2 regions of the Streptomyces sp. NPDC025784 genome follow, and region 2 is predicted to be linked to the other one. Evidence: riboswitches for the same ligand, from Rfam matches in the RefSeq annotation. Region 2 holds a riboswitch; the other holds the start of a gene.

Region 1 (11,213 bases), on a different contig from region 2:
GTTGTAGATGCCGTAGGAGCCGGTGTCCTCGGGCAGGGGCTGCGGCTCGTACACGGCGGTGGCCTCGGCGGCCGAGGGCTCGTTCGCCCCCGTCGGCGCGAACCGGTCGGACTGACCCGGCGAGAAGACGTCGTCGTCGGCGGCGTAGTCGTCACCGTGTGCGTAGGCCGCGCCGTCGGCGGCCTCGAGGTCGGAGACCTCGAGCGTCGGGTCCTGGTACTCCGGCTCGCCACGACGGCGCTTGCTGGGCCTGCCCGACCCGGAACGGCCGTTGAGGGCCCAGCCCTGGGCGAAGCCGCGGCGGAACGACAGCGTGACGTAGGTCTGGCCGACCGCGAAGGCGGCCGCGCCCAGCCCGATGACCACCACCGAGGGCATCAGCACGCCGAGGACGACACCGAGGAAGCCGACGAAGGCGAGCAGGCGGTAACGCAGTCGCGCCTTGTACTGCAGCAGGACCTCGCCGAGCAGCCACAGCGCGACCACTCCGAACGCGAAATAGAGGACCGTCCAGCCCATGTACGCCCCTCTCCCAGTGGCCGCTACGCAGTGTGTCGTACGCGGGTGCGACCGGTCTAGGCCTGCTGTGGGTGGTGCAGACCCAGATTCTCGTAGATTTCCAGCGTCGCCGTGGAGTTGTTCAGCGTAATGAAGTGCAGTCCGGGGACTCCCTCGGACAGCAGCCTCGCGCAGAACTCCGTTGCGAACTCGATGCCAATGGAGCGTACAGCCGCCGGATCGTCTTTGGCTGTGAGGATCCGCTCTTTCAGGGCGTCCGGGAATACGGCGTTGCTGAGCTTCGGGAGCCGCTCCAGCATCTTCACACTCGTGACCGGCATGACCTCGGGAATGACCGGTGTCGCGCAGCCCGCGACGGCCACGCGGTCGCGCAGGCGCAGGTACGACTCCGGGTGGAAGAACATCTGCGTGATGGCGTAGTCGGCGCCGGCGCGGCACTTGTCGACGAAGTGGCCGACGTCCAGGTCCCAGTCGCTGGACCGCGGGTGCATCTCCGGGAAGGCCGCGACGCCGACGCAGAAGTCACCCGACTCCTTGATGAGCCGGACGAGTTCGGCCGCGTAGGTCAGGCCCTTGGGGTGCGGCACCCACTCCCCCATGGGGTCGCCCGGCGGGTCGCCCCGCACGGCGAGCATGTTGCGGATCCCGGCGTCGGCGTACTGGCCGATGATGTTGCGCAGTTCGGCGACGGAGTGGTTGACGGCGGTGAGGTGGGCGACCGGGGTGAGCGTCGTGTCGACGACGATCTGCTGGGTCTCCTTGACGGTGCCCGCACGCGTGGAGCCGCCCGCCCCGTAGGTCACGGAGACGAAGTCGGGCGCGACGGCCTCGACCCGGCGGAGCGCGTTCCACAGGTTCCGCTCGCCCTTGGGAGTCTTCGGCGCGGAGAACTCGAACGAGTACGTCGCCTTGCCGGTCGCGAGCATGTCGCGCACGGTGCGTGCGCGATCAGTCCTGGTGGAGGCAGATCCGAGGGCCATACCGGCAGGTTAGCCAGGGGGCGCCGGTCCCCCAACCGGACCGGCGCAAATTGTCCGATCTGTCGTTTTCTTGTCCACCCCTCGGACAGATCCCGCGGACCGTGCCACGAACAGGACGCGGGACGGCTCCCCGGCACGGCCGGAAGGCAACACGGCGTTTCGGCGGTGCCGCAACAGCGGACGAAGCTCTGCCGGACGCTCGCGCCTACGCGCCGCGCAGCCGCTTCGCGAACTCGCCCGCCGCCGCGCCCGGGTCGTCCGCCTCGGTGATCGCCCGGACCACGACGACCCGGCGAGCGCCCGCGTCGAGCACCTCGTCGAGATTGCCGAGGTCGATGCCGCCGATGGCGAACCAGGGGCGGTCGGTGCCCAGCGCCGCCGTGTACCTGACCAGGTCGAGGCCGGGTGCGTGGCGGCCGGGCTTGGTGGGCGTCGGCCAGCAGGGGCCGGTGCAGAAGTAGTCCACGCCGTCCTGGACGGCGGCGGCAGCGGCCTCGGACTCGGCGTGCGTGGAACGGCCTATCAGCACGTCGTCGCCGAGGACGGCGCGGGCAGCCGGGACCGGGAGGTCGCCCTGCCCCAGGTGGAGCACGTCGGCACGGGCGGCGTGGGCCACATCGGCCCGGTCGTTGACCGCGAGGAGCTTGCCGTGCCGGGCGCAGGCCTCCGCGAAGACCTGGAGGTGATCCAGTTCCTCGGCTGCCTCCATGCCCTTGTCGCGCAGCTGCACGATGTCGACGCCGCCCGCCAGGGCCGCGTCGAGGAACTCGGCGAGGTCGCCCTGGCGCTTGCGGGCGTCCGTGCAGAGATAGAGACGGGCGTCGGCGAGCTGGGCGCGCACGGTGGTCGCGGCGTTCTCGGGCATGCGTGTGTCCCCCGTGGTCGGTGCGTACGGACCACGGAGCCAGGGGCTGGCGGTCCGCGGTCCGTACGCCGGACGGTCGGTTCAGGTCAGACGGCGAGCGCCTGGGCGCGGCGCTTCACCTCCGTGCCGCGATTCTCGCTCAGGGCCTGCGCGGGGGTACCGGGCAGGGTCGGGTCGGGAGTGAAGAGCCACTCCAGCATCTCTTCGTCGGTGAAGCCGTCGTCCCGCAGCAGTGTCAGAGTGCCGGACAGGCCCTTGACCACTTTGTCCCCGTCGATGAAGGCGGCGGGGACGTGCAGCGCGCGGTTCTCACCACGGCGTACGGCGATCAGCTGGCCCTCCTTGACCAGCTGCCGCACGCGGGTCACCTCGACGCCGAGCTGTTCGGCGATGTCGGGGAGGGTGAGCCAGGCGGGGACGAGAGCATCGATCTTTGCGTCAATCTCGGTCACGGGACAAGCCTGCCATCCCGGACTGACACTCGGTACCCGGGCACCGTCCGGGCGCGCGCCGCGTCCGGCTCCGCCGGGGCTCCGCGCACGCCGTTCGGCCCCGGGTTCCCGCGCCCGCGGCACCCCCGGTGACCCGCCGCGCGCCGGGTGTCGCCCCGGGTCCGGCCACTCCGCCGGAAGGCCGACGCACGCCGCCGTGCCCCAAGGCCTCCGCCCCCCGTGCCTCGTCCCGGCGCCTCCGCCGGCCCCCGGTACTGCCGCCCGGCTAGGCGATCGCCGACTTCAGGGGCCTCGCCGGATCCGCCAGGAGTTCCGGACTCATCTCGGCGCCCGCCTCGATCAGCCTGCGGCCCTGGGCGAGATCCCTCGGGCGGCCCACCGCCAGGAGGGCCACCAGGCGGGTGTCGCGGAGCCAGCAGACCGTCCACGCGGCGCCGGACGGGTCGCCGCGCCAGACGGTCGTGTCGGCGGGGGCGTGGTGCCCGACGTACTGGACGAAGCGGCCGAACTGCTCGGACCAGAAGTACGGGACCGGGTCGTAGGCGGCGGGGGCCTCGCCGATGATGTTCGCGGCGACGGTGCGCGGGCCCTGGAGGGCGTTGTCCCAGTGGTGGACCAGGAGGCGGTCCTCGTACCGGCCCGACGGGAAGGAGGCACAGTCTCCGACCGCGTAGACGTCCGGCTGGGAGGTGCGCAGGTGGTCGTCGGCCACGATCTCGCGATGGGCGCCCAGCTCGATACCGGAGCCGGCCAGCCACGCGGTGGCCGGGCGGGCGCCGACACCGACGACCACGGCGCCCGCGGGCACCCGGGAGCCGTCGTCCAGCACCACGGCACCGGGCTCGACACGCTCCACGCGCGCGTGGGTGCGCAGCTCGGCCCCGCTGTCCGCGTACCAGGCGGTCATCGGCGCGGCCACCTCGGCGGGCAGCGCCCCGGCGAGGGGGCGGTCGGCGGCCTCGACCACGGTCACCGTGCAGCCGGCCTCGCGCGCCGCCGTGGCGAACTCGGCGCCGATCCAGCCGGCCCCGACGACCACGATGTCGTGCTGCCGGGCGAGGACGGGACGCAGCCGTTCCGCGTCGTCCAGGGTGCGCAGCAAATGGACGCCGGGCACCCCTTCGGCGCCGGGCAGCCGGATCGGTTCCGCGCCGGTCGCGATGACCAGGACGTCGTACCGGACCGGCCCCGCCTCGGTGTCCAGTTCGTGGTCGGCCGGGCGGACGCCGAGCGCCTCGCAGCCGAGCTGGAGCTCGATGTCCAGCGCCTCGAAGTCGACGTCGAAGGCCGAACCCTCGGACTTGCCGAGCAGCACGGCCTTGGACAGCGGCGGCCGGTCGTACGGCTGATGAGGCTCCGCGCCGATGAGGGTGACGGTGCCGGTGAAGCCCTGTTCGCGCAGGGCGACCGCGGTCTGGACACCGGCCATGCCCGCGCCCACGACGACGACCCGCCGCTTCGTACGCTCCTGCGCCTGCGTCTGCTCGCTCACCTGATCACCATAGACACCTGACAATTCGTCAGTCAGCGGACGTGCTCAGTGAGCTGTTCCACACCTGCTCGTCCGCCGCCGGCGAATACTCCACCCGGGCGACCTCCTCCACCGTGCTCGTCCCGCTGCCCGCCTGTGACTCCCACTCCCAGGTCTCCTCCAGGCGCAGCCGCCCGTCGGGCAGCTCCACCACGCGGGAGACGCAGTGGCCCGACGAGGTGCGGCCGGCACGCCCCAGCTGCACGTACCGGAAGTCGAGACGGTCACCTTCACGGGTACCCACGAGGTGGCCGCGTACCACATCGCCGCCCGCGTACTCGGCCCAGATCTCCCCGGCCCTCTCGTGGTAGACGAACCGGGTGCGGGTGCCCACCTGCCCCGGCTCCTGGTCGGCGACAGGGGCGAGGACGACACCGTCGAGCGATCGGGCCATGGGCGGAGGCTCCCTTACTGAGAGATGTGACGGCGGGCTACGCTGGCCAACGTAAAGCACTCGCGGGAGCCCGGACGCACCGGGCTGAGAGGGAGGCTGGGCGGCCTCCGACCGTACGAACCTGATCCGGGTCATGCCGGCGAAGGGAGGGGCTGGACGCCCATGTCGTCACGAACGCCCGACGTCCTCGTCATCGGGGGCGGGATCATCGGCCTGGTCACGGCCTGGCGGGCCGCGCAACGCGGGCTGGCCACCGCGGTCGTGGACCCCGAGCCCGGCGGCGGGGCCGCCCAGGTCGCGGCCGGAATGCTGGCCGCCGTCACCGAACTGCACTACGGCGAACAGACCCTGCTGGGCCTCAACCTGGCCTCGGCGCGCCGTTACCCGGACTTCGCCGCCGAACTCACCGAGGCGACGGGCCAGGAACTGGGATACCGCCGATGCGGCACGCTGGCTGTCGCCCTGGACGCCGACGACCGCGCCCATCTGCGCGAACTGCACGCCCTGCAACGCCGGTCGGGGCTGGAGTCGGAGTGGCTGAGCGGCCGTGAGTGCCGCCGTCTGGAGCCGATGCTCGCACCCGGCGTGCGCGGCGGCCTGCGGGTCGACGGCGACCACCAGATCGACCCCCGCCGGCTCGCCGCCGCCCTGGTCGCGGCCTGCGAGCGGGCCGACGTGGTGTTCCACCGCACGTGGGCGGAGCGCCTGCGGGTCGAGGGCGGCAGGGCCGTGGGAGCCGTGACCACGGACGGCACCGAACTGTCCGCGGGCCAGGTGGTGCTCGCCGCGGGGAGCCTGAGCGGGCGCCTGGCGGGCGTACCCGACGATGTGCTGCCGCCCGTGCGTCCCGTGAAGGGGCAGGTGCTGCGGCTGACGGTGCCGAAGCGGTACGCGCCGTTCCTCAGCCGCACGGTCCGGGCGGTCGTCCGGGGCAGCCAGGTCTATCTGGTGCCGCGGGAGAGCGGCGAGCTCGTCGTGGGCGCGACCAGCGAGGAACTGGGCTGGGACACCACGGTGACCGCGGGCGGTGTGTACGAGCTGCTGCGCGACGCGCACGAGCTGGTGCCCGGCATCACCGAACTGCCGCTCACCGAGACGCGCGCCGGGCTGCGCCCCGGCTCGCCGGACAACGCGCCGCTGATCGGCCCGACGGGCCTGGACGGCCTCCTGCTGGCCACCGGCCACTACCGCAACGGCGTGCTGCTCACCCCGGTCACCGGTGACGCCATGGCGCACGTCCTGACCACGGGCGAACTTCCCGACGAGGCCCGCCCCTTCACCCCGCGGCGCTTCGCCGCCGCCCTCACGGAGCAGCCCGCATGAACATCTTCGTCAACGGCGAGCGGCGGCACATCGCCGCGGGGACCGCTCTCGACGCGCTCGTCGCCACGCTCACCGCCGCCCCCTCCGGGGTGGCGGCCGCGCTCAACGAAACGGTCGTCCCGCGCACGCAGTGGCCGGTCACGGCGCTGGCCGAGGGAGACCGCGTCGAAGTCCTCACCGCCGTCCAGGGAGGCTGACCCATGGCCGACGATCCCCTGGTCCTCGGTGGTACGTCCTTCTCGTCCCGGCTGATCATGGGGACGGGCGGGGCGCCCAGCCTCGACGTCCTGGAGCGCTCGCTCGTGGCGTCCGGCACGGAGCTGACGACGGTCGCGATGCGGCGTGTGGACGCGTCCGTGCACGGCTCCGTACTGTCCGTCCTCGACCGGCTCGGCATTCGCGTGCTGCCGAACACGGCGGGCTGCTTCACCGCGGGCGAGGCCGTGCTGACCGCCCGCCTCGCGCGCGAGGCGCTCGGCACGAACCTGGTCAAGCTGGAGGTCATCGCCGACGAGCGCACGCTGCTGCCCGACCCGATCGAGCTGCTGGACGCCGCCGAGACCCTGGTCGACGACGGGTTCACCGTGCTCCCGTACACGAACGACGACCCCGTGCTCGCGCGGAAGCTGGAGGACGTCGGCTGCGCGGCGATCATGCCGCTCGGCTCGCCGATCGGCTCCGGGCTCGGCATCCGCAACCCGCACAACTTCCAGTTGATCACCGAGCACGCGCGCGTGCCGGTCATCCTGGACGCGGGCGCCGGGACCGCATCCGACGCGGCGCTCGCCATGGAGCTGGGGTGCGCGGGTGTGATGCTCGCCTCGGCCGTGACGCGGGCGCAGGAGCCGGTACTGATGGCGGAGGGGATGCGGCACGCGGTGGAGGCGGGACGCCTCGCCTTCCGCGCCGGCCGCATCCCGCGCCGTCACTTCGCCGAGGCGTCGTCCCCCACGGAGGGCATGGCACGACTGGATCCCGAGCGTCCGGCCTTCTGACGGAACGGCCCCGCGCAGGGATACCCCCGCCCCGTACCGGACGCCAGTGCGAGAGCGGCGCGCGCGTGCGTACGCCGCGCGTCACAGCTCGGCTGCAGTCCCGCCCCGGTATCGGCCGAACGGGTCGTCGTGACAGTGGCGGCTCGTACACTCACCTGCGTGGATACGACCCTTCACGACCCGCTTGTCGGGCAGGTGCTCGACGGCCGCTACCGCGTCGAGGCGCGGATCGCGGTCGGCGGGATGGCCACGGTCTACCGGGCCCTGGACACCCGCCTCGACCGCGTGCTCGCGCTCAAGGTGATGCACCCGACGCTGGCCGCCGACGGCTCGTTCGTCGAACGGTTCATCCGTGAGGCCAAATCGGTGGCACGACTCGCGCACCCCAATGTGGTGCAGGTCTTCGACCAGGGGGCGGACGGGTCGTACGTCTACCTGGCGATGGAGTACGTCGCCGGCTGCACCCTGCGCGACGTGCTGCGCGACCGGGGCGCGCTCCAGCCGCGGGCGGCGCTGGACATCCTGGAGCCCGTGCTCGCCGCGCTCGGCGCCGCGCACCGGGCCGGATTCGTGCACCGCGACATGAAGCCGGAGAACGTCCTCATAGGGGACGACGGCCGGGTCAAGGTGGCGGACTTCGGTCTGGTCCGGGCCGTGGACACGGTGACGAACACGACGGGCACGGTCCTCGGCACCGTGTCGTACCTCGCTCCCGAGCAGATCGAGCACGGCACGGCCGACACCCGCGTCGACGTCTACGCCTGCGGCGTCGTCCTGTACGAGATGCTCACCGGCGCCAAGCCGCACTCCGGGGACTCGCCCGCCCAGGTGCTCTACCAGCACCTGCACGCGGACGTGCCGCCCCCTTCGGGCCTGGTCCCCGGCATGGCGTACGCACTGGACGACCTGGTCGCCACGGCGACCGCCCGCAACCCCGAGGTGCGGCCGCACGACGCGGTGGCGCTGCTCGGCCAGGTCCTCGAGGCACGGGCGGGGCTCACTGCCGAGCAGCTCGACGCCGTGCCGCCGGGCGCCCTCGCGGTGGGCCGCGACATCGCCGAGGACCGTACGAGCGTGATCCCGCGCTCGCTGTCCGTGCCCCGGCCACTGCCGGTGAACGAACCCGACACGGTCGGCGCGGTCTCGCACACCAGCCGGTTCGAGCACACCACCCGGTTCGCCTCCGAGCCGCCGCCCCCGCGCGGACCCGCCCGGCCCCGGCGCGGAATGCTCGCGATCGTCGCCGCCGTCGTGCTGGTGCTGGGTCTCGGCACCGGCATCTGGTACATCAACTCGGGCCAGTTCACCAAGGTCCCGCCCGTCCTCTCGAAGAGCGAGCAGGACGCCAGGGCTCAGCTGGAGAAGGCCGGGCTCGACGTGAAGTCGGTCAAGCACGCGTTCAGCGACACCGTGAAGCGCGGCAGCGTCATCGGCACCGACCCGGCCGTCGGCGCCCGGATCCGCGCGAACGACTCCGTGACGCTGACCGTCTCCGACGGGCCGGAGACCGTGAAGGTGCCCGACCTGGAGGGCTTCGCCCTGTTCAAGGCGAAGGACGTGCTGAAGGACAAGGGTCTCGCCGCCGGCATGGTCAACCGCGAGTTCAGCGAGGACGTCGCCAAGGGCTTCGTGATCCGCACGGACCCGCAGGCGGGCACCGAGCGGCACGCGGGTTCGGCCATCGCGATCACCGTCAGCAAGGGCAGCCCGGTGGAGGTGCCCGAGGTCACCGGCTCGTCCGTCGAGGACGCCACCTCCGAGCTGGAGGACTCCGGCCTGAAGGTGAAGATCGCCACCAAGCGCGTCACCTCGGAGTTCGACAAGGGCCAGGTCGCCGAGCAGTCGCCGGCCGCGGGCCGCGAGGCCGCCGCGGGCGACACGGTGACGCTGACGATCTCCAAGGGCCCCGAGATGGTCGAGGTCCCGGACGTCGTGGGCGACAGCGTCGACGACGCCCATCAGAAGCTCGAGGACGCCGGGTTCACGGTCGACGAGGACCGCGGGCTGCTCGGGCTCTTCGGCGACAAGGTCAAGAGCCAGTCGGTGGAGGGCGGGGAGACCGCGCCCAAGGGGTCGACGATCACCATCGAGATCCGCTGAGCGCGAGGCCCGCGGCTCCGCCGCGGGCCGGCGCCCGCGCGCCGGTCGAGATCCGCCGACGGAGCCGTTCGCGGCCCATGACACCCTGAAGGGTGTGACCAGCAAGCAGCTCCGCAACCCCGTCGGCGGCCATGTACCGGTGGCCGGCGGCCTCCACTCCGTCGGTCTGTCCTACGCACGCGACCTCGCGGCCGAGTCCGTCCAGGTCTTCGTCGCCAACCCGCGCGGCTGGGCCACGCCCGCCGGAAACCCCCGGCAGGACGAGGCCTTCCGCGCCGCGTGCGCCGCCGAGTCGATCCCCGCGTACGTCCACGCCCCGTATCTGATCAACTTCGGCTCGCACACCGAGGCGACGGTGGAGAAGTCGGTGGAGTCCCTGCGGCACTCGCTGCGCCGGGCCCGGGAGATAGGCGCCCTCGGCGTGGTGGTGCACACCGGCAGCGCCACGGGCGGCAGGGAGCGTTCCGTCGCCCTCGCGCAGGTCCGTGAGCACATGCTGCCCCTGCTGGACGAGCTGACCCACGACGACGACCCGTTCCTCCTTCTGGAGTCGACGGCCGGGCAGGGCGCCTCGCTCTGCTCCCGCACCTGGGACTTCGGGCCGTACTTCGAGGCCCTCGACGCCCACCCCAGGCTGGGCGTGTGTCTCGACACCTGTCACATCTTCGCGGCGGGCCACGACCTGACCGGGCCGAGCGGCATGCACCAGACGCTCGACCTGCTGGTCGACACGGTCGGCGAAGGGCGGCTGAAGCTGATCCACGCCAACGACTCCAAGGACGTGGTCGGCGCACACAAGGACCGCCACGAGAACATCGGCTCCGGGCACATCGGCGAGGACCCGTTCCGCGCCCTGATGACCCACCCCGCCACCGCGGGCGTACCTCTGATCATCGAAACGCCCGGCGGCAAGGAAGGGCATGCGGCGGACGTGGAGCGGCTGAAGAAGCTCCGGGATTCATGACCCGTTGAGGAATACCCCCTGGGGGTATACGGTTCCTACTGCGCACAGGGACCGTCATCCAGCATGGGGGCACGCATGGAGCACAACACGCACACACGGCACGAGCACCACGGAGCCCAGCAGGACCAGCACGGCCGGCACGGGCACGAGGGACACGAAGAACACCGGGGGCACGAGGGCCACGGCGGCCACCAGGGCGGGGCGAGCTGGTCCATGGCAGCGCAGGCCACCCTGCACTGCCTCACCGGGTGCGCCATCGGCGAGATCCTCGGCATGGTGATCGGCACGGCGCTCGGCTGGGGAAACGTGCCGACGATGGTCCTGGCGATCGTGCTCGCGTTCTTCTTCGGCTACTCGCTCACACTGCGCGGCGTCCTGCGGGCGGGCGTCGACTTCCGGACCGCCTTCCGGGTGGCGCTGGCAGCCGACACCCTGTCCATCGCCGTGATGGAGCTGATCGACAACGGCGTGATCGCGCTGTGGCCGGACGCCATGGACGCGGGCCTGGCCGACGCCCTGTTCTGGATCTCGCTGGCCATCTCGCTGGTGATCGCCTTCGTGGTCACCACGCCGGTCAACAAGTGGACGATCGGCCGCGGCAAGGGGCACGCGGTGGTCCACCGGTACCACCACTGAGGGGCCGCCGGGAGTCAGAGCTCGGGGCCGTCCCCGGGCTCCTCCTGGTAGGAGTAGCGCTGCTCCCGCCAGGGGTCGCCGATGTTGTGGTAGCCGCGCTCCTCCCAGAAGCCACGGCGGTCGGCGGTCATGTACTCCACGCCGCGGACCCACTTGGGCCCCTTCCAGGCGTACAGGTGCGGGACGACGAGGCGGAGCGGGAAGCCGTGCTCCGCCGTCAGCAGCTCACCGTCCTTGTGCGTGGCGAAGATCGTGCGGTCGGACGCGAAGTCCGACAGGCGGAGGTTCGAGCTGAAGCCGTACTCGGCCCAGACCATCACGTGAGTGACGGACGGTGCGGGCGGGGCGATGTCCAGGATCGTCCGGGCCGGGATGCCGCCCCATTCGGCCCCGAGCATGCTGAACTTCGTGACGCAGTGCAGATCGGCCACGACCGAGGCGTACGGCAGGGCCG
Region 2 (11,213 bases):
AGGCGTGATCCGTGGATGGCGTCGAGGATGGTCTGCTGGTCCTCGCGGGGCGCGATGCCGTCCTGCTCTCCCCAGATCACGAGAGTGGGCACCAGGATGCCCGCGAGGGTGGCGCGGAGATCGGCCTGCAGCAGACCGTCCAGGGTCTCCTGCCAGACGTGCGCGGGAACTTTGAGGTTTTCCTCGACCATGGTCTCGACGAGTCCCCGGGCGACCGGGCGATCCCCCACGGCGGCGACCATGAAGGCCTCGACGACATCACGTGGCACGGGATCCGACAGCTCCCGCACGCTCTCCCGCATCGCGTCGACCGCCGGCTTGTCCGCGAGCGTCGCCGGCACGCCGAGCAGCACCAGTCCGGAGATCCGGTCGGGGTGGCTGCCCGCGACGATCCGGGCCGGCACGCCGCCGGCGGCGGCGCCGACGAGGACGGCGCGCGGGATGTCCGCGGCGTCGAGGAAGGCCACCAGGTCGGCGGCGAAGTCCTCGGGCGCGTACCCGGTGGCAGGGCGGTCGGCGTCGCCGTGCCCGCGCTGGGTGGGCGCGTAGCCGTACAGGGACGCCGGCAGACGCCGCAGCAGCGGCTCGAAGGACCACCAGGAGTCGGCCAGCCCGTGGACGAAGACGACCGGCGTGCCCCCGGGATACCCGGCCTCGGCGTACGGAAGGGTGAGTCCGTCGCGCAGCCGCGCGGACTTCAGGGAGATCACGGTCACGGCGTGCTGCCTCCTTCCGTCCGTCCGCCCGGGGCCGGCGGCCGGGAGATGAAGCGGGTGAGCGCCTCGACGTACTGCTCCGGGTGGGTGATGTGGGGGATGTGCCCCGCCCCTTCGAGGACCTGGTACCGCGCCTGTGGCACGGCCGCCGCCAGCCGGTCGAGGACCTTCGCCGTCCACGCCGGGCTCTCGGAACCCCGGCTCAGCAGCAGCGGTACGGGGCAGCGGGCGAGGCCGTCGAGATCCAGGACCGCCCAGCCGGGGTCGGACTGTTCGTCCAGCCACGTGGGCGCGTTGTGCACGAACGTCTCACGCACCTCGGCCGGCAGCCGGTCCCACATGCCCGGCCCGAGGGCGACCTCCTCCACGAACAGCCAAGCGGCCTGCTCGTACTCGCCGTTGCGCAGGTGGTCGAGGGTCGCGTCGATCGAGGCCCGCGTCGGGCCGAGCTCTGCCATGGCGTCCTCGTCGTCGGCGACGATCGCGAAGAGCGGGGGTTCGTGGGCCGTGACGCTCCGGAACAGCCCGGGGCTGCGTGTGGCCAGGCCCAGCGTGATCGAGGCCCCGAAGGAGTTCCCCGCCACGTGCGCGGACGCCCCCGCCACCTGCTCGATCACGGCCGCGAGGTCGTCCTCGTCCTCCCGCCGGGTGCCCTGACCCGGTGCCGCCTCGCTGCGGCCGTGGCCCCGCCGGTCGTAGGTGATCACCCGGAACGACGCCCGGGCGTCGGCGTCGATGACCGGGCGCCACGACATGTGGTCGTTCCAGGAGCCGTGGACCAGGACGAGCGGGTCGCCCTCCCCCACGACCTGGTAGTGGATGCCCAGGTCGCCCGAGTGAAGAAGCGGCATGCCGTGACTCCTCAGCGCGTCCGGGGATGACAGGGCTGCGGGCCGGCCCGCCATACGGTTGCCCCCAGTGTCCGCCGGGACGTGTGCGGCGTCGCCCCCGCGTCGGACATACGGGCTAACACCTGGGCTCACCCGCCGGTCACGACGTCCGTTAGGGTGTGCGTCGTACCGGACACGGGGTGCCCCGATCGAGGGCTGAGATCACACCCGTCGAACCTGAACCAGTTCGTACTGGCGGAGGGATGTCTTCATGCCATTGGCGCATGTTTCCGGCGGGGTGCCCGCCGACGGCCGGCCGGCCGTCTTCGACGGCAGGATGCCGGCCGCTCCCGGTGACCTGAGGGTCGAGGGACACGGAATCGAGCCGGTCCCGGAGGGGAACCGGTACGGCGGGGCCGGACGGCTGTTCACGGTGTGGTTCGCCCCCAATCTGACCATGACGGGTGTGTTCACCGGGACCATCGGCGTCGCGCTCGGCCTGGACTTCGGCACCGCGCTCGCCGCGGTCGTCCTGGGCACCGTGCTCGGCGCCCTGCCCACCGCCTATCTGAGCACCTGGGGCGGCCTCACCGGCACCGGCCAACTCCCCCTGGCCCGGCTGGCCTTCGGCCGCGCCGTGGCGCTGCCCGGCATCCTGCAGTGGGTGTCGTCGGTGGCCTGGGACGCGCTGATCGGGCTGTTCGGCGGGGACGCGCTGGCCCGGCTGTGCGGCTGGCCGTTCTGGGTCGGAGTGCTGGTCATGATGGCCGCGCAGGGCGCCCTGGGTGTCCTGGGGTACGAGGCGATCCACCGCCTCCAGATCGTCATGACCTTCGTGCTCGCCGTCTCGTTCGCGGCCATCGCCTGGCGGATGCTGGACGGCGTCCACCCGGCCTCGGCGGGTGCGGCGGCGGGCGCCGACCGTGCGGGCGCGTTCGTGCTGACCAGCACCATCGCGCTGAGCCTCGCCCTGTCCTGGGCGCCGTACGCGACGGACTTCAGCCGGTATCTGCCGCGGGGCACCTCCCGCCCGCGCATGTTCTGGTGCACGCTGCTGGGTCTCGTGGTGTCGTTCGTGGCCGTGCAGGCCCTCGGACTGTGGGGCGCGTCCGTGCTCACGGACCAGACCGCCGCGGGTGTCGACGAGTTGCTGGGCGGCGGGGCCGCCGGCGCGTTCGGACTGCTGGCGGTGGCGCTGGCGGCGGTGTGCAGCAACGCGATGAACGACTACAGCGGTTCGCTGGCCCTGCAGACCGTGGGGGTGCGTGTGCCCCGCCCGGTGGCCGCCGCGCTCGCCGCCGTGCTCGGCTTCCCGCTGGTGCTGTGGATGCACGCGGCCGACACCACCACGCGTTTCCAGAACGTGCTGCTGTTCGTCGGCTACTGGATCCCCGGGTTCGTCGCGATCGTCGTCGTGGACTGGGTCGTACGGGCCCGCGCCCGCGGCGGTGCCGCGTTCGACGTCACCGCCGAGGCGTCGCTTCCGCGGCCGGCCTGGCCCGCGATGCCGGCGTTCGTCGCCGCGTTCGCCGCGGCCGTCCCGTTCATGAACACCGGTCTGTACGTGGGTCCGGTCGCCGAGGCGCTGCACGGCGCCGACCTCTCCTACTACGTGGCGTTCCTCGTCGCGCTCGCCGTGTACGCCCCGCTGCGGTCGCGCGGCCGCAGCGCCGTTCCCGATCACTGACGGCCCCGCAGGCCGTCCGCACGCAGCACCGCTGAGAGGAGCACCCCCATGCCCCGGCCACCTCTGGTCCTGACGATCGCCGGTTCCGACTCCGGCGGTGGCGCCGGGATCCAGGCCGACCTGAAGACGATGCTGGCGCTCGGCGCGCACGGCATGAGCGTGATCACCGCGGTCACGGCACAGAACTCGGTGGGTGTGCAGGGTGCTTGGGAACTGCCCGTGGAGGCGGTGCGCGCCCAGTACCGCAGCGTCGTCGACGACATCGGCGTACAGGCCGTGAAGACGGGAATGCTGGCATCGCCCGGTCTGGTCACGGCGGTGGCCGAACTGCTGGCGGACGTGCCCGCGCCCGTCGTCGTCGATCCGGTGAGCGTCTCCAAGCACGGGGACCGACTGCTGGCCGACGACGCGCTGGACGCGGTGCGCGGCCGTCTGCTGCCGGTGGCGACGGTGGTGACGCCCAATCTCGACGAGGTCGCCGAACTCACGGGCGTGACCGTGGAAGACGAGGCGGGCATGCGCCGGGCGGCCGGGCGACTGCTGGACTTCGGCCCCCGCTGGGCCCTGGTGAAGGGCGGTCATCTTCCGGGACAGGCCGTCGATCTGCTCACCGACGGGACCCAGGAGCACTGGCTGCGCGCGCCGCGGCACGACAACCGGCACACCCACGGCACGGGGTGCACCCTCGCCTCGGCGATCGCGGTGGGGCTGGCCGAGGGCCGTTCGGTGCCCGACGCCGTGCGGCAGGCCAAGGAGTACGTCACGTCGGCCATCGCGGCGGGCTTCGCGCTCGGTGCCGGCATCGGCCCCGTCGACCACGGATGGCGGCTGCGGGAGCGGCCGTAGGAACTCACCGCGCGGACAACGCCTTCACGCTGAACGCCGCGGCCCCCGCCGTCCGTACTTGACCAGGAGAGCGACAGTCGACTGCTCGCCCGTCAGGTACGCGGGGACGCAGATCCGGATCCAAGGAGCACACCATGAAGGCGACCGCGCAGATCGGTGTCACAGGGCTCGCGGTGATGGGCCGCAATCTGGCCCGGAACTTCGCCCGGCACGGGTACACCGTCGCCGTCCACAACCGCACCCCCGCCCGGACCAAGGCGCTGATCGAGGAGTTCGGGCACGAGGGCGCCTTCGTGGCGGCCGGAACGGCGGAGGAGTTCGTGGCCGCGCTGGAACGCCCGCGCCGTCTCATGATCATGGTGCAGGCGGGCGCGGCGACCGACGCCGTCATCGAGGAGTTCGCCCCGCTGCTCGAATCGGGCGACATGATCATCGACGGTGGCAACGCCCACTTCGCCGACACCCGCCGCCGCGAGCAGTCACTGCGCGAGCGTGGCATCCATTTCGTGGGGGCGGGCGTCTCGGGCGGCGAGGAGGGCGCGTTGAACGGCCCGAGCATCATGCCCGGCGGGTCACCGGAGTCGTACGCGTCGCTCGGCCCGATGTTCGAGTCGATCAGCGCCAAGGTCGACGGTGAGCCGTGTGCCACCCACATCGGCACGGACGGCGCCGGGCACTTCGTGAAGATGGTCCACAACGGCATCGAGTACGCCGACATGCAGCTGATCGGCGAGGCCTACGACCTGCTCCGGCGCGTCGGAGGGTACACACCCGCGCAGATCGCGGAGATCTTCCGCCGCTGGAACAAGGGCCGCCTCGACTCGTATCTGATCGAGATCACCGCCGAGGTACTGGCGCACACGGACCCCGCGAGCGGCGCGCCGTTCGTGGACGTCGTGGTCGACGCCGCCGGGCAGAAGGGCACCGGCCGCTGGACCGTGCAGACCGCGCTCGACCTGGGCTCCCCGGTGACGGCGATCTCGCAGGCGACGTTCGCCCGTGCCGCCTCCAGCCAGTCCGGGCTGCGCGCCGCGTACCGGGACCTGCCCGGCGGCACCCACTGGGAGCTGTCCGCCACCGAGGCGGAACGCTTCACCAGCCAGGTCGAGCACGCCCTGTACGCGTCCAAGCTGATCGCCTACGACCAGGGCTGGAAGATGATCCTGGACGCCGCCGACGAGTACGGCTGGGACATCGACCTCGGCGAGGTCGCGAAGATCTGGCGCGGCGGCTGCATCATCCGGGCCGCCTTCCTGGACCGCATCCGCGCCGCCTACGCCGTCGACCCCGCTCTGGTCAGCCTGCTCTCGGACGCGGGCTTCGCCGCCGAGATCAAGGATGCACAGGTCCCCTGGCGCGAGGTGATCGCGACGGCCGCGCGCCGGGGTGTGCCGGTGCCGGCGTTCTCGGCCGCCCTGTCGTACTACGACACGCTGCGCGCCGACCGCCTCCCCGCCGCCCTCACCCAGGGGCAGCGGGACTACTTCGGCGCCCACACCTACCGGCGCACCGACCGCGACGGCAGCTTCCACACGCTGTGGGGCGAGGCGGGCCGGGCGGAGACCGAGGTGCTGTGACGGGCCCCGAAGTACCGTGGCCCGCGCCGGTGTTCACGGGCGCGGGCCGTCGTCTCGGCTCAGCCGAGCGGCTTCTCCAGCACCGCCTTGCGGTGGCTGAACGTCTCGATGGACCAGCGGCCGTGGTAGCTGCCCATGCCGCTCTCCCCGACTCCGCCGAACGGCAGGTCGGAGACGGTCAGATGGGCGAGGGGCAACCCGAAGCCGAGGCCTCCGGACGAGGTCTCCGCGGCGATCCGCCGCCGGGTGGTGTCGGAGTCGGTGAAGACGTACAGGGCGAGGGGTTTGTCGCGGTCGTTGATGAAGCCGATGGCCTCGTCGAGGTCGGCCACGGTGACGATCGGGAGGATCGGGCCGAAGATCTCCTCCTGCATCACGGGTGACTTGGGGTCGACGTCGGCGAGCACGGTCGGCGCGATGTACTTGGTCTCCCGGTCGCTGTCGCCGCCGACGACGGTGCGGCCGGAACCGAGCAGCGCGGTGAGCCGGTCGAAGTGCCGTTCGTTGACGATCCGCCCGTACTCGGCGGACGTCCGCGGCTCGGTGCCGAAGAGCGCCTCGGTGGCCCGGATGAGTTCGGCCTCCAGGGCGCGGGCGGTCTCCGGGTCGGTGAGGACGTAGTCGGGCGCGACGCAGGTCTGCCCGGCGTTGAGGAACTTGCCGCGGGCCAACCGGCCCGCGACGGTGCCGAGGTCGGCGTCGCGGTCGACGAACGCCGGTGACTTGCCGCCGAGTTCGAGGGCGACCGGGGTGAGGTGTTCGGCGGCGGCCCGCATGACGATGCGGCCGACCGTGCCGTTGCCGGTGTAGAAGATCTGGTCGAACCGCTCGGCCAGCAGGGCCGTCGTCCCGGGGACGCCGCCCTCGACGACGGCGACCGCGTCGGTGTCGAGGTGGCGCGGCAGCAGCCGCGCGAGCGCGGCGGAGGTGGCCGGCGCAAGTTCGCTGGGCTTGGCGACCACGGCGTTGCCCGCGGCCAGTGCGCCGAGCATCGGGGTCAGCAGGAGTTGCAGCGGATAGTTCCAGGGGGCGATGACCAGCACGACGCCGAGGGGGTCGTACTGCGTCCAGGCCGTGGCGTCGGCGCCGAGGTGCGCCAGGACCGGGGCGGATTCCGGCAGCAGCCAGCCGTCGAGGTGTTCGAGGGTGTGGTCGATCTCGCGCACGGTGAAGTCGATCTCGGTACGGAAGGCTTCGGTGGAGCTCTTGCCGAGGTCCTCGCGGAGGGCGGCGGCGAGGTCCTCGCCGTGCGAGGTGAGCATCTCGCGCAGTCGGCGCGCCTGGTCCGTGCGCCACGCGACGGGCTTGGTGCGGCCGGAGCGGAAGGTGGCGCGCAGCCGGGAGACGACGTCGGCGGGCTGTTCGGGGGTCGACTGGTTCACGGTGCCTCGCTGGTCGGGGCGCGGGCCGGCGGACCGGCCGCGCGAACGTGCTCGACGGTTGGATGTATAACCCAACCGTATCTGGATGTAATGGCCAACCTTTCCGGCTCGCGGAGAAATTCCGGGGGCGACGGACTACTTTCCGTCACCGGCCGTGATCGCCAGGTGGAGGGCGGGCCCGGCTACGCGTCCGGCAGGGCCCGTCGGCGGCGTTCGAGGTGTGCTCGCTCGGCGTCGTTCGCGGTGAGCGCGACGGCCGCCTCGTAGGCCTGCGCGGCTTCCGCCGTGCGGCCCAGCCGGCGCAGCAGCTCGGCCCGTACGGCGTGGTGGGCGTGGTAGCCGTCCAGGTCGAGCGCGTCGACGATCGCGAGGGCCGCCGCCGGGCCGTCGGTCTCCGCCACCGCGACGGCCCGGTTGAGGGCGACCACCGGGCCGGGCGCGACGACCGTCAGCTGGTCGTAGAGGCGGAGGATCTGGCCCCAGTCCGTGGCATCGGCGGTCGGGGCGTCGCTGTGCACGGCGTTGACCGCCGCCTGGATCTGGTACGGGCCCGGCCGGTTCAGGCGCAGACAGCGCCGTACCAGGGCCTGACCCTCGGCGATCAGGCCCCGGTCCCACAGGGAGCGGTCCTGGTCGGCGAGGAGGACCAGGTCGCCGTCCGCTGTCGCGCGGGCGGGCCGGCGTGCCTCGATGAGCAGGACCAGTGCGAGCAGACCGAGCGCCTCGGGCTCGTCCGGCATGAGCTCGACGAGCAGCCGCGCCAGGCGGACGGCCTCCGCGCAGAGGTCCTCCCGGCCGCCGTAGCCCTCGTTGTAGATCAGGTAGACGACGGCGAGCACTCCCTTGACGCGCTCCGGGAGGTCGGCGTCGCGCGGGACCCGGTACGGGATGCCCGCGTCGCGGATCTTCGCCTTCGCCCGGACCAGCCGCTGCGCCATGGTCGGCTCGGGGACCAGGAAGGCGCGCGCGATCTGCGGGGTGGTCAGACCACCCAGGAGTCTCAGGGTGAGCGCCACCTGGGCCGGGGTGGCGAGCGCGGGATGACAGCAGGTGAAGATCAGACGGAGCCGGTCGTCACGCACGGGTCCCTCCTCGGCGGGTGCCTCGGGTGCGTAGAGCCGGGCCGCCTCGGCGTGCCGCGCGTCCCGGGTGGACTCCCGGCGCAGCCGGTCGACGGCGCGGTTGCGGGCGGTGGTGATGATCCACCCGGCGGGGCTCGCCGGTGTGCCGGTCTCCGGCCACGTGCGCACGGCCGTGGCGAACGCGTCCTGCACCGCTTCCTCGGCGAGGTCGATGTCGCCGAGGAAGCGGATGAGGACGGCGACCGCGCGGCCGTACTCGGCGCGGAACACGGCTTCGATCTCCGCCGCGGTGGCGCTCACGCGCGCCGCCCCGCCGTGGAGACGGTCATACGTCCTCGGCCTCGTGCGTGAACGGCCGCACCTCGATGGGCAGCGTCGTCGCCAGCGTCGCCTTACGGCCCCAGGCGAGCGCCTCGTCCAGGTCGGGTGCCTTGATCAGGCAGATCCCTCCCAGATACTCCTTGCTCTCGGTGTAGGGGCCGTCGGTGACCAGGACGTCACCGTCCCGGGCGCGCAGCACGGTGGCCGTCTCCGGCCCGTGCAGGCCGCCGGCGAACACCCAGGCACCGGCCTCACGCAGCTCCGTGTGGAAGACGTCCAGGTTGTGCATGATCTCTTCCAGGGCCTCGGGCGCGGGCGGCTCGCCCACCGGCTGCATGACGCTCAAGAGGTAGTACTTCATGGTGTGGCCTCCTCGGTGGTCTCTCCTTGACTACACGAACGGGAGAGCGCCGGATCGACACGCGCCAGGAAAGAAGCGGGAGAAATCTTCGATGACCACCCCACCCCATCCGCTCGTCACCTCCGCCCGGCGGCTGGCGGCCGAGGTGCTGGCGCCCCGGGCGCAGCTCGTCGACCAGGAGGGCGTGCCGGCGGACAGCATCGAGGCCGTCAAGCGGTCGGGGCTGCTCGGGCTGAGCGCGCCGGTGGCGTACGGAGGGGCGGCGGCACCGGCTGCGGTGGTACGGGAGGTCGCGGAGATCCTGGCGGGGGCGTGCTGCTCGACCTGGTTCGTCCAGACGCAGCACCACACGCCGGTCACGACACTCGCTCAGTGCGAACGCCCCCTGCGGGAGCGCCTGTTGAGGCCGCTGGCGAGCGGTGAGCTGCTGTCGGGGGTCGCCTACGCGCAGTTGCGTGCCCATCCGCGCGTCCCCGTGCGCGTGTCACGGGAGCGCGACGGCTGGCGCTTCGACGGCACGGTGCCCTGGTACACGGGATGGGGACTCAACGACGTGATGCTGCTGGCCGGTGTGACGGACGCCGACGAGGCGCTGTTCGCGTTCACCGAAGCCCGCGAGCAGCCCGGTCTGCGCCCCTCGCCGCCGATGCGGCTCGCCGCGCTCACCGCGTCCCGGACGGTGTCGCTGGAACTGGACGGCCTCCTGCTGCCGGACGACGCCGTCGCCCTCCGGGTCCCCTACGCGACGTGGGCGGAGGGTGACCGTCCGAAGAACACCAACGCCTCCCCCGCCGTCTTCGGCATCACCGAAGCGGCGCTCGGCCTGCTCGACTCCCCGGACGGCGATCCGGCCGCGCGAGCCACCGCCCAGGAATTGCGCGCCCGCCTCGACGAGGTCAGGCGGGTGGCGTACGGGCTGGCCGACCATCCGGTGCCGGGCGAGCGGATCGAGGAGCGGCTGGCCGCCAAGACGCGGGCGTACGACGTGATGCGCGCGGCCACGACCGCCGCGGTGGTGGCCGGCGGCGGCCGGGCCATGGGTCTGGACAGTCCGGCGCAGCGGCTGGCGCGGGAGGGGATGTTCCTGCTGGTGCAGGGGCAGACGGCCGAGGTGCGCCGGGCGCACCTCGGCTCACTGGGATCGCCGGCGCCGCTCAGCCCGTGAAGGGGACCTGTGCCGCGGGCGCGGGCGTCGGCGCGAACGGGTGCCGCCAGAGGCCCTGTTCGGCCAGCCTCGGCAGGACGCCCTCGCCGAACCAGTACGCCTCCTCCAGATGCGGATAGCCGGAGAGCACGAACTCGTCGATGCCGAGCGCGTGGTACTCCCCGATCCGCTCGGCCACCTCGTCGTGGCTGCCGACCAGGGCGGTGCCCGCGCCGCCGCGGACCAGGCCGATCCCGGCCCACAGGTTGGGGTGGATCTCCAGTCCGTCGCCGCTGCCGCCGTGCAGTGCGAGCATGCGGCGCTGCCCCTCCGACTCGCTGCGGGCGAGTCCGGCCTGCACCGCACGCACCGTCCGCGGGTCGAATCCGTCGAGGAGCCGGCGCGCCTCGGCCCAGGCCTGCTCCGAGGTGTCGCGGGTGATGACGTGCAGCCGGACGCCGAACCGGAGGCGACGCCCCTGGTCCGCCGCGAGTCCGCGGATCCACGCGATCTTCTCGGCGACCTGGGCGGGCGGTTCGCCCCAGGTGAGGTAGACGTCGGCGTGCCGGGCGGCCACCTCACCGGCGACGGGTGAGGAGCCGCCGAAATAGACCTCGGGGGCCGGGTCGGGCACCCGGGCCAGCCGCGCGTCCTCGACGTGGAGGTGTTCGCCGGACAGATCGACGGTCTTGCCGTCCCACAAGTCCCGGACGATCCGCAGGAATTCGCCGGTACGGCGGTACCGGGCGTCCTTGTCGAGGAAGTCGCCGTAGGCGCGCTGCTCGTGGCTCTCGCCTCCGGTGACCACGTTCAGGAGGAGACGGCCGCCGCTCTGCCGCTGGAACGTGGACGCCATCTGCGCGGCGAGTGTCGGCGACACGAACCCCGGCCGGAAGGCGACCAGGAACTTGAGTCGCTCGGTGTCCCGGCTGACCATCGCGGTGGTCAGCCACGCGTCCTCGCACCAGGCGCCGGTGGGGGTGAGCGCGCCGACGAAGCCGAGATCCTCGGCAGCACGGGCGATCTGGCTCAGATAGCCGATCGTCGGCGGCCGGTCCCGGCCGGACGCGGTGGCGGGTGTGCCGTGGCCGCCGCCGACGACGTCGCGGCTGTCGCCGTTGGTGGGCAGGAACCAGTGGAAGGTGAGGGACACGGCGGCGGTTCTCCGATCGTGGGGCCCGGCGCGCGTCAGAGCAGGCCGTGGCGGGGCGGCTTGGCGCCGTCGAGTACGTGTCGGCCGAGGTGCTGGAGCTTCCAGCGGGCCGGG

The links. A riboswitch is a leader RNA that binds a small molecule or an ion and turns the genes downstream of it on or off. The one in region 2 is predicted to bind thiamine pyrophosphate.
Region 1: another riboswitch for thiamine pyrophosphate. It lies ahead of thiO (glycine oxidase ThiO); the one in region 2 lies ahead of ACZ4IF_RS29990 (purine-cytosine permease family protein).

Annotation. Positions count from the first base shown of each region.
Region 1 is NZ_JBVHMN010000001.1:164,669-175,881, forward strand. It holds gene ACZ4IF_RS00690 (SCO2102 family sporulation regulator) at 1-519, opposite strand, end outside; gene metF (methylenetetrahydrofolate reductase [NAD(P)H]) at 576-1,499, opposite strand; gene thiE (thiamine phosphate synthase) at 1,705-2,364, opposite strand; gene ACZ4IF_RS00705 (Rv2175c family DNA-binding protein) at 2,451-2,816, opposite strand; gene ACZ4IF_RS00710 (NAD(P)/FAD-dependent oxidoreductase) at 3,082-4,308, opposite strand; gene ACZ4IF_RS00715 (avidin-fold protein) at 4,337-4,741, opposite strand; TPP riboswitch at 4,794-4,906, shown strand; gene thiO (glycine oxidase ThiO) at 4,904-6,064, shown strand; gene thiS (sulfur carrier protein ThiS) at 6,061-6,261, shown strand; gene ACZ4IF_RS00730 (thiazole synthase) at 6,265-7,059, shown strand; gene pknB (Stk1 family PASTA domain-containing Ser/Thr kinase) at 7,219-9,159, shown strand; gene ACZ4IF_RS00740 (deoxyribonuclease IV) at 9,254-10,123, shown strand; gene ACZ4IF_RS00745 (DUF4396 domain-containing protein) at 10,199-10,759, shown strand; gene ACZ4IF_RS00750 (sulfite oxidase-like oxidoreductase) at 10,774-11,213, opposite strand, start outside.
Region 2 is NZ_JBVHMN010000015.1:107,097-118,309, forward strand. It holds gene ACZ4IF_RS29980 (alpha/beta fold hydrolase) at 1-716, opposite strand, end outside; gene ACZ4IF_RS29985 (alpha/beta fold hydrolase) at 713-1,567, opposite strand; TPP riboswitch at 1,733-1,827, shown strand; gene ACZ4IF_RS29990 (purine-cytosine permease family protein) at 1,818-3,233, shown strand; gene thiD (bifunctional hydroxymethylpyrimidine kinase/phosphomethylpyrimidine kinase) at 3,282-4,079, shown strand; gene gndA (NADP-dependent phosphogluconate dehydrogenase) at 4,214-5,656, shown strand; gene ACZ4IF_RS30005 (aldehyde dehydrogenase family protein) at 5,716-7,038, opposite strand; gene ACZ4IF_RS30010 (RNA polymerase sigma factor) at 7,221-8,420, opposite strand; gene ACZ4IF_RS30015 (YciI family protein) at 8,446-8,802, opposite strand; gene ACZ4IF_RS30020 (acyl-CoA dehydrogenase family protein) at 8,894-9,967, shown strand; gene ACZ4IF_RS30025 (LLM class flavin-dependent oxidoreductase) at 9,957-11,099, opposite strand.